DNA from 2 places in the Methylorubrum extorquens genome. Region 2 is predicted to be linked to the other one. Evidence: predicted binding sites of a transcription regulator. Region 2 holds the regulator's gene; the other holds the start of a gene.
What was found. The regulator PhoB, encoded in region 2, activates phosphate uptake and scavenging genes when phosphate is short. The targets are predictions, from matches to a motif close to TGTCATNNANCTGTCAT.
Positions count from the first base shown of each region.

Region 1: J2W78_RS19720 (UDP-2,3-diacylglucosamine diphosphatase) is a predicted target of PhoB. The motif match lies at 2,812-2,828, and genes of this name have one in related genera.

Region 1 covers NZ_JALJXF010000001.1:4,220,345-4,225,121, reverse strand. The annotation lists gene J2W78_RS19730 (ribonuclease HII) at 59-709, opposite strand; gene J2W78_RS19725 (glycosyltransferase family 4 protein) at 839-1,915, opposite strand; gene J2W78_RS19720 (UDP-2,3-diacylglucosamine diphosphatase) at 1,941-2,753, opposite strand; gene J2W78_RS19715 (aminotransferase class V-fold PLP-dependent enzyme) at 3,407-4,615, shown strand.
Region 2 covers NZ_JALJXF010000001.1:969,587-974,363, forward strand. The annotation lists gene J2W78_RS04645 (cell envelope integrity EipB family protein) at 1-849, opposite strand, end outside; gene J2W78_RS04650 (GcrA family cell cycle regulator) at 1,373-1,912, shown strand; gene phoB (phosphate regulon transcriptional regulator PhoB) at 2,021-2,725, opposite strand; gene phoU (phosphate signaling complex protein PhoU) at 2,805-3,518, opposite strand; gene pstB (phosphate ABC transporter ATP-binding protein PstB) at 3,650-4,465, opposite strand; gene pstA (phosphate ABC transporter permease PstA) at 4,507-4,777, opposite strand, start outside.

The sequences.
Region 1 (4,777 bases), 3.3 Mb from region 2:
CCTCTCCCCGCGTGCGGGGAGAGGGGGGCTCAACGGGACACGCAGCGATCCAACCGCGTCACGCGTCCGAGAGGGCGCGCGCGGCCTCGAACCGCCCCGTGAAGCTCACCCGGTGGTGCGGGCTGCGACCCTGCGCGGTGAGGCCGGCAAGGTGGGCGGCGGTGCCGTAGCCGGCATTGCGCTCCCAGGCATAGGCCGGGTGGCGCGAGGCCAGACGACGCATGATCTCGTCGCGAACGGTTTTGGCGACGATGGAGGCGGCGGCGATCTGCGGCACGAGGCGGTCTCCGCCGATCACCGGGCGGCAGCCCTGCGTGAGGCCGGGAACCGGATCGCGCCCGTCCACCAGCACGGTCGCGTCGAGCCCGAGGCCCAGGACCGCCCGGCGCATGGCGTCGAGGGTCGCGCCGCGCACGTTCACCCGGTCCACCAGCGCCCGCGAGCCCGCCGCGAGCGAAACCCGCGCATGCGCCCGGATCAGCGGGGTCAGCGCCTCGCGCGCGGCATGGTCCAGGCGCTTGCTGTCGTCGAGCCGGGCCAGGATCTCCGGCGGAAAGGCGACGGGGTCGAACCAGACGGCCGCCACCATTACCGGACCGCACAGGGCCCCGCGCCCGACCTCGTCGCAGCCGATCACCGCCGGATAGGTCGCGGCAAGTGCCGGATCGAAAGGGCGCGGGGCTTTGACGGATTTCGGTCGAAGGGCCATGGCGCGGACCCTCGCATTCTCGCGGTCGCCGGTCATCCCGGGGCGGGTCAAAACCCGGCGGACAAGGGGGACCACACTGAAAAAGTATCCGGCGGCATCCGATCGGTCCCGCCGGAAGGTCGGCGTCGTTCAGCCGGGGCGCGGCAGCGGGGCGCCGCTCGGATGGCGGGCGGAACGCCGAGCCGATCCGGGCGCGTGGGCGGTCGCTATGTTGTCGTAGAACTGGCGGGCGCTCTCGGCCCAGGTGTAGCGCATCGCCTCCGCCCGGCAGCGCTCTCGCGGGATCGCGAGCGCGGCGAGCGCTGCCGTGCGCAAGTCCGCGTCGAGGGCGCCCGCGCCGGTGCCACCGATCACGTCAAGGGGCCCGGTCACGGGATAGGCCGCCACCGGCAGGCCCGAGGCGAGCGCTTCTAGCAGGACGATGCCGAAGGTGTCGGTCAGGCTCGGAAACACGAAGGCGTCGGCGCTGGCATAGACCCGCGCCAGCGCCTCGCCGGTGAGCGCACCGAGGAAATGCGAGTCCGGCGCCAGCGCCTCGAGCCGCGCCCGATCCGGCCCGTCGCCGACCACGACCTTTGAGCCCGGCAGGTCGAGGCTGAGGAAGGCGGCGAGGTTCTTCTCGACCGCGAGCCGGCCGACCGAGAGGAAGATCGGCCGCGGCAGATCGCGCAACGGGCCGGCTTCTGTCTCTTCATCGCGGGGGCGAAAAAGGTCGGTATCGACGCCGCGGGTCCAGCGCATCAGGTGGGTGAAGCCGCGCCCGGCCAGTTCCCGTTCGAGAGAGGGCGTGCTGACCATGGTGCCGCTCGCCGCGGCGTGGAAGCGGCGCAGCCACGCATAGCTCCAGGCCTCCGGCACGGGGGCGCGGGCGGCGAGGTATTCGGGAAAGCGGGTGTGGTAGCTCGTGGTGAAAGCCTGCCCCCGTGACAGGCAGGCGGCGCGCACCGCGTGGCCGATCGGCCCTTCGGTGGCGATGTGCACATGGGTCGGCGCGAGCCGCTTCCAGCGCGACAGCACCCGGCCGCGGGTGACCAGCGAGAGCCGGATCTCGCGGTAGCCCGGCATCGGCAGGGAGGGGAAGTCGGCCGGCGTCAGCATCAGCGCCTCGACGCCGAGGCCGGCGGCGGCCTCGGCCATGCGCTCCACGGAGCGCACCACGCCGTTGACCTGCGGGTGCCACGCATCGGTGGCGAGCAGCAGCCTCATGCGGGTCTCGTGTGTGGGGGAAAGGTCAGGCGACGGCGCGTCGGATTTCGGGCTCGAAGCTCTCCGCCGCACGGCGCTCGCGCAGCAGGGTCGGGTAGTGCAGCACCTCCATGCGGCCGTCGTAATGCTCGACGATGCCGGTGCAGGATTCCACCCAATCGCCGGTGTTGAGGTAGGTCAGCCCCTCGACCTCGCGGTGGGCCGCGTGGTGGATGTGGCCGCAGATCACCCCGTCCGCGCCCTGGCGCCGGGCTTCCGTGGCGAGGAAGGTCTCGAACTGGCCGATGAAGTTGACTGCGTTCTTCACCTTGAGCTTCGCCCAGGCCGAGAGCGACCAGTAGGCGAGGCCGAGGCGACGCCGCACCCGGTTGACCACGGTGTTGACCGCGAGCGCCGAGGTGTAGGCCCAGTCGCCCAGATGCGCGAGCCACTTGGAGTGGCGCACCACCATGTCGAACTGGTCGCCGTGGATGACGAGGTAGCGCTTGCCGTCGGCCGCGACGTGGACCCGGCTGTCGGCGATCTCGATGCCGCCGAAGGTCATGCCGATATAGTCGCGCAGGAACTCGTCGTGGTTGCCCGGCACGTAGACGACATGGGCGCCTTTCCGCACCTTGCGCAGCAGCTTCTGCACCACGTCGTTATGCGCCTGCGGCCAGTACCAGCCCGAGCGGAGCTGCCAACCGTCGACGATGTCGCCGACGAGGTAGATCGTGTCGGCATCGACGTCGCGCAGGAAGTCGAGCAGCAGGGCCGCCTGGCAGCCCTTGGTGCCGAGATGCAGATCGGACAGGAAGAGCGTCCGAACGCGGATGGTCGATTCCGGATCTTGGGACACGGGCGCCTCCGGCTCCTCACAACCGCATCGCGATGCGGGAGAGCCAAATCGCATTCCGATCTCAGTTTGATGACGGCGGGGTGCATCAACCTGCCCCGCTTCCGCGCTCCGGCCGGCCTTTCCCGGTTTCGGGCATCGCGCCCGCCCACGGCGTGCCGCAGACCCCGCCCGCGGCCGGCGCATACGAAAATCTTTTTGTTTTTCAGTTCAGTTTTTTCCGTTTTCCATTCCCCGGCGGGGGAGGCATAACGGCAGCCAAGGTCATCCGCCGTGCGTGCCTCGTGCATGCGCGGCAGCACCCGGCAGAGGTGTGGGAATGGCCGCGACGGATGGGAGCGCTGGACACGCAGCAGGAGCGCGCTTGAATGCGGCGCTGGGCTGACGCATCGAGGGTTCTGTCCTTTGGAGGCGACCGGCGCGGCTGCACGCGCCGCGACGCGGGCGGCACGACGGCCGCTTCGCCGCTCCGGGACGGTCAACGATCCGACATCGCAGTGGTACGGTCCCGGCCGGCGGAAGGCATCTTTGCGCGCGGCCTTGCGGCGGGACTGAACGACGTTTCGCGGCGGGCTTGCGCCCGCCATCAGGATCGGGCGGGATCGCGGCCGCGAAGGGCCGCTCTGCCCAGAACGACTTAATTGGAGGAAATTCTCATGGCGGCAACGAGACGTCCGGGACGCAACCACCTGTTCGTTCCCGGCCCGACCAACATCCCGGACCGGGTGATGCGCGCCATGTCGGTGCAGTCCGAGGATCACCGCTCGGTCGATTTCCCGTCGCTGACGAAGCCGCTGTTCGAGGACACCAAGAAGGTGTTCGGCTCGACCGAAGGCACGATCTTCCTGTTCCCGGCCTCCGGCACGGGCATCTGGGAATCGGCGCTGAGCAACACGCTCGCCCGCGGCGACAAGGTGCTGGCCGCCCGCTTCGGTCAGTTCAGCCACCTCTGGATCGACATGGCCCAGCGCCTCGGCCTGGACGTGATCGTCCAGGAAGAGGAGTGGGGCACCGGCGCCAAGCCCGAGAAGATCGAGGAGGCCCTGCGCGCCGACAAGAACCATGAGATCAAGGCCGTCATGGTGGTCCATAACGAGACCGCGACCGGCGTGACCTCCAACATCGGCGCCGTGCGCAAGGCGATCGACGCCGCCGGCCACCCGGCCCTGCTGTTCGTGGACGGCGTGTCGTCCATCGGCTCGCTGCCCTTCAAGGCCGACGAGTGGAAGGTCGATTGCGCCATCGCCGGCTCCCAGAAGGGCCTGATGCTACCCGCCGGCCTCGGCGTGCTCTGCGTCAGCCAGAAGGCGCTCAAGGCTGCCGAGGGCCAGTCCGGCCGCAACGACCGGCTCGCCCGCGTCTACTTCGACTGGGAAGACCAGAAGAAGCAGAACCCGACCGGCTACTTCCCCTACACCCCGCCGCTGCCGCTCCTCTACGGCCTGCGCGAGGCGCTCGCCTGCCTGTTCGAGGAAGGCCTGGAGAACGTCTACCACCGCCACGCCGTGCTCGGTGAGGCGACCCGCCAAGCCGTCGCGGCCTGGGGCTTGAAGACCTGCGCCAAGTCGCCGGAGTGGAACTCCGACACCGTCACTGCCATCCTGGCGCCCGAAGGTGTGGATGCGGCCAAGATCATCAAGCACGCCTATGTGCGCTACAACCTCGCCCTCGGCGCCGGCCTGTCCCAGGTCGCGGGCAAGGTGTTCCGCATCGGCCACGTCGGTGACCTGAACGAACTCTCGCTGCTCGGCGCGATCGCCGGTGCCGAGATGTCGCTCATCGACAACGGCGTGAACGTGACCCCCGGTTCGGGTGTCGCCGCCGCCTCCAGCTACCTGCGCGAGAACCCCCTCGCCAAGGCCTGAATTTTGGTGAGCGGCGCCGGTTCCAACGGCGCCGCTTCCGCCAAGTAGAGAAGGGCGCCCCGCGGACGATCCGGCTTGCCGGACCTTGCGCGGGAGACGCTTCGAGACAGTGAGGAAACGGGGCCGGCGTTACGCCCGCCGGTCGATCCGGAAGGGGTCCAG
Region 2 (4,777 bases):
CCCGGATTTTGCGTCGGCCTTGGCGAGATCGAGCCGCGTCAGATTCCCGTCGATCGCGAAATCTCCGTAATCGAGGTGGAGCCGCCCGCTGACGCCGTCCTCGTAGAGGTCGAAGGTGAGGGTGTAGATCGGCGTGCGCTCGCCCCCGCCGGGGGTGAAGTAGCTCAACGTGACCGGCCAGCGCCGCATGGCGCCGTGGTCGCCCTCGCGCAGCGGCTTGTCGCGCTGGGTGTCGGCGGCGGGTGCGGCGCTCGGGCGGCCGATGATGCCCAACGTGTCGTAGACCTTGCGCCCGTCATCCGAGCCGTCGAACACCTTGGCCGAGACCGTCGTCTCGCCCGCCTTGGCCGCCTCGATCAGGCGGATCATGTGGTGGATCGGAAACAGGACGGCGCCCTCGGCCTGGAACCCGTCGCGCTTTGGCTCCTTGAGCTTCACCTTGAGCGCCTCGGCCGCCTCCGCCGTCCCATCGACAGCCGGGGAGGGCGCATTGTTGAGGATGGTCGTGGTGCGGAAGCGGAAACTCTTGCCGTCGCCGTTCTCGAAGGTGGTGCTGCGCAGGTCCGAGGTGCGGTCGCCGGACTCGCCGGAATTGAGCATCGTCACTTGGCGCGTCTGCATGGTGTAGCCGCGGCAGGCGTCACCCGAGAAATCGATGACGATGCGCCCGCGCACGCCCTCGACCGCCCGCGTTCCCTCGGAGCGCGCCAGCGACAGGTCGTAGACCGCGCGGTGATTGGTCAACCGGATCGCCGCCTCGTTCGGAACCGGCGCGGCCGGCCCCGCGGCCATCGCGCTTCCCGGCATCGCGGCAAGGAGGAAAAGGGCCGGCGCGAGGCGCAGTCGCATGCGATCTCCCAAAATCCGATCGAGATCCGATCGAGGACGGTTGTCCACAGGCGGCAGGCCGGCGGACGACGTCCGTCACATAGTCATCCCGACCGCCCGGACAATCTTTTTCGATCGCGCTCCCGACGCGACCGCGAATATGCCGGCCGTCCGCGCAACCGCCCGCCCCCTCGGCCAATCGGACATGGCTTGATCCGCTTGCTCGAAAAAGATCAAGTTTACGCAATGCGTTAACGACTAGCGGAGGATTCGCTCGCCCCGCCGCCGGAACCGATCCGGACCGGCGTCATGGGAGCCGGATTGCCGGGGGAAACCGGACCGCGAGACGCACGGACCCTTGCTCCGCGGCCGAGCTGTCCTGTAGTCTCCACAGCGTCGCCAACGGCATCTTTGGCGTCTGTTAACCGACATGTGCAGGGCCGGATTGCGGCCCCTGGCCATGCCTGCTGTCGCCATGCGTGGCAGCAGAGCCGCGCTGTCGGTCGGTCTTTGCGTTCAAGGATGTTTCGACGTGGAGGGGACAATGACGGAAGCGGTCCCGAGCTGGACGGATGAGCGCGTGGAGCTGCTTCGTCGCCTATGGGACGACGGCTTGAGCGCCAGCCAGATCGCCCTCCAGATCGGCGGCGTCTCGCGCAACGCGGTCATCGGCAAGGTGCATCGCCTCGGACTCTCCGGCCGCGTCAAGCCGATGGGTTCGTCGTCTCAGGGTCGGCGCCGGGACGAGCTGGCCGCCGAGGTCGAGATGCAGGCCGTGGTGGTCGAGGAGCCGACGCTGCCGGAGCCGCCCGCGATCGTCGCGCACAGACCGGCACCGGACTTTCCGCTGCCGAAAAAGCCCGCCCCGGAGCCGGTGGCTCTGGCGGTCTCCGAGCGGGTCACCATCATGGACCTGCGCGAGTCGATGTGCCGCTGGCCGATGGGCGACCCGACCTCGCCGGACTTCCGCTTCTGCGGCGGCCGCGCGATCACGGGCCTGCCCTACTGCACCCAGCACGCGCAGATCGCCTATCAGCCGGCCGCCGAGCGTAAGCGCGACCGCCGCGTCGCCGGCTTCCGCTAAAGGCTCCGGCCGGGCACGATCTGCAGGGGTCGTGCCCTGAATCGCCTCGGCTTCGCCTTGCGGTGACGGAGAGGTGCGGAACCGCGAAATGACCGGCCGGAGGCCGTATCACTCCGCTCCGGCGAACATCTCGTCGAACGAGTATCCGGAGCCGCGCACGGTGCGGATCGGGTCGCTCTGGCGCGGGCGGTTGATCGCCTTGCGCAGGCGGCCGACATGAACATCGACCGTGCGCTCGTCGATGTAGACATCGTGGCCCCACACGCCGTCGAGCAGCTGCTCCCGCGAGAAGACCCGGCCCGGGCTCTGCATCAGGTATTCGAGCAGCTTGAACTCGGTCGGACCGAGATGGATCTCGCGGCCCTGCCGGCGGATGCGGTGGCTGACGCGGTCGAGCTCGATGTCGCCGGCCACGAGCATGTCGGAGACGTGGGTGGGCTTGGCACGGCGCAGGAGCGCACGGACGCGGGCGAGCAGTTCCGGCACGGAGAACGGCTTGACGACGTAGTCGTCGGCGCCGGTCGAGAGGCCGCGCACCCGGTCGGTCTCCTCGCCGCGGGCGGTCAGCATGATGACCGGCAGGCGCTCCGTTTCGCGGCGGGCACGGATCCGCCGGCACAGCTCGATCCCCGAGAGGCCCGGCACCATCCAGTCGAGGAGGACGAGGTCGGGCGTCGTCTCATGCAGGCGAAGGTCGGCCTCGTCGCCGCGGACCGCGACATCGACTTGGAAACCCTCCGCTTCGAGATTGTAGCGCAGCAGGGTCGTCAGGGATTCCTCGTCCTCGACGATCAGAATGTGCGCACTCGTCATCGCCCGTCTTTCCATCCGTCACGCCCGGCCCTCGTGAGAGGAGCCGGAGGCGTCTCTTGATCGCCGCTCCGCCTAACCCTTAGGCGCCCGGCGTAATCGTCGCGTAGTTCGAAGCGTCGTTCTTGGGCCGCTCGGCCGTCGGCGTCTCACCGGTGACGAGGTATTCAATGGTTTCGGCGACGTTGGTGGTGTGATCGCCGATCCGCTCGACGTTCTTGGCGCAGAACAATAGGTGCGTACAGAACGAGATGTTGCGCGGATCCTCCATCATGTAGGTCAGGAGTTCCCGGAACAGCGAATTGTAGAGCGCGTCGATGGCGCTGTCCCGCTCCCAAACCTCGTGGGCAGCGGTCACGTCGCGGCTGGCATAGGCATCGAGCACGTCCTTGAGCTGCTCCTGCACGAGGTCGCTCATGTGCTGGACGCCGAGCACGATCTTCTGCGGCTGGGCCTGATCGCTGATCGCCACGACGCGCTTGGCGATGTTCTTGGCCAGATCGCCGATCCGCTCGAGGTCGCCCGAGACGCGGATACCGGAGATCGTCTCGCGCAGGTCGATGGCCAGCGGCTGGCGCCGGGCGATGAGGAGAACCGAGCGCTCCTCGATCTCCCGCTGCAGCAGGTCGAGGCGCTTGTCGGCGACGATCACCGCCTGGGCGAGGGTGGTATCCCGGCGCACCAGCGCGTCGGTGGCATCCGTCATCATCTTCTCGGCCACGCCGCCCATCTCGGCGATCGAGCGGCGCAGGTTCTCGAGGTCGGTGTCGTAGGAGGAGACGATATGGTCGGCCATGTCGCGAATTTCCCGATCAGGCGGTCGGACGAGGGCGCACTCAAACTGCGATGGACACGGGTCCGGCGGAAGAGGGCGCGTCTCAAAGAGGGCGCAGGGGGGCCGCGACTGCCTTGCAGTCGCGGTCGATCTCAGCCGAAGCGGCCGGTGATGTAGTCCTGGGTCTGCCGCTTGGCCGGGTTCATGAAGATCTTCGTGGTCGCGTCGAACTCGATCAGCTCGCCGAGATACATGAACGCCGTGAACTGCGAGATGCGGGCGGCCTGCTGCATGTTGTGGGTCACGATGACGATCGTGAACTCGGTCCGCAACTGCTCGATCAGCTCCTCGATGCGGCCGGTGGAGATCGGGTCGAGCGCCGAGGTCGGCTCGTCGAACAGGATCACCTCGGGGCGCTGCGCCACGGTGCGGGCGATGCAGAGGCGCTGCTGCTGACCGCCGGAGAGGCCGGTGCCGGACTGCTTGAGCTTGTCCTTGACCTCGTCCCACAACGCGGCCTTGCGCAGGGATTCCTCTACGCGCACGTCGAGCTCGGCCTTAGGAAGCTTCTCGTAGAGGCGCAGGCCGAAGGCGACGTTGTCGTAGATCGACATCGGGAAGGGGGTCGGCTTCTGAAACACCATGCCGACTCGCGAGCGCAGTTCGTTCAGGTCGATCTTCGGGTCCAGAACGTTCTGGCCATCCAGCAGGATCTCACCTTCCGCGCGCTGCTCCGGATAGAGGCTGTAGATGCGGTTGAAGGTGCGCAGCAGCGTGGACTTTCCGCAGCCCGAGGGGCCAATCAGCGCCGTCACCTGCCGGTCGCGGAAATCAAGGTTGATGTCCTTCAGGCCGTGGAAGCTGCCATAGTAGAAGTTGAGGTCCTTGCAGGCGATGCGCACCGGCGCCTTGACGTCGGCCGGGCTTCGGCCTTCGAACTGGCTGCGGATCGCGGGGGAGGCGCTCATCGGATTGTCTCGCAGGTGGGAGGTCTGTCCGTGGGGCGGCCTCAGCGCGCCCGCTGGTCCTTGATCACAAGGCGGGCCACCACCGACAGGGCCAGGATGGTGACGGTGATGAGGAGGGCGCCCGCCCAGGCCAGGCTCTGCCAGTTCGGATAGGGCGACAGCGCGAACTGGTAGATCATGACCGGCAGGTTGGGCACGCCGCCGAGCAGGTTCGCGTTGAACCAGCTGTTGTTGTTGAGTGCCGTGAACAGCAGCGGCGCGGTCTCGCCGGCGATGCGGGCGAGCGCCAGGATGATGCCGGTGACGACACCC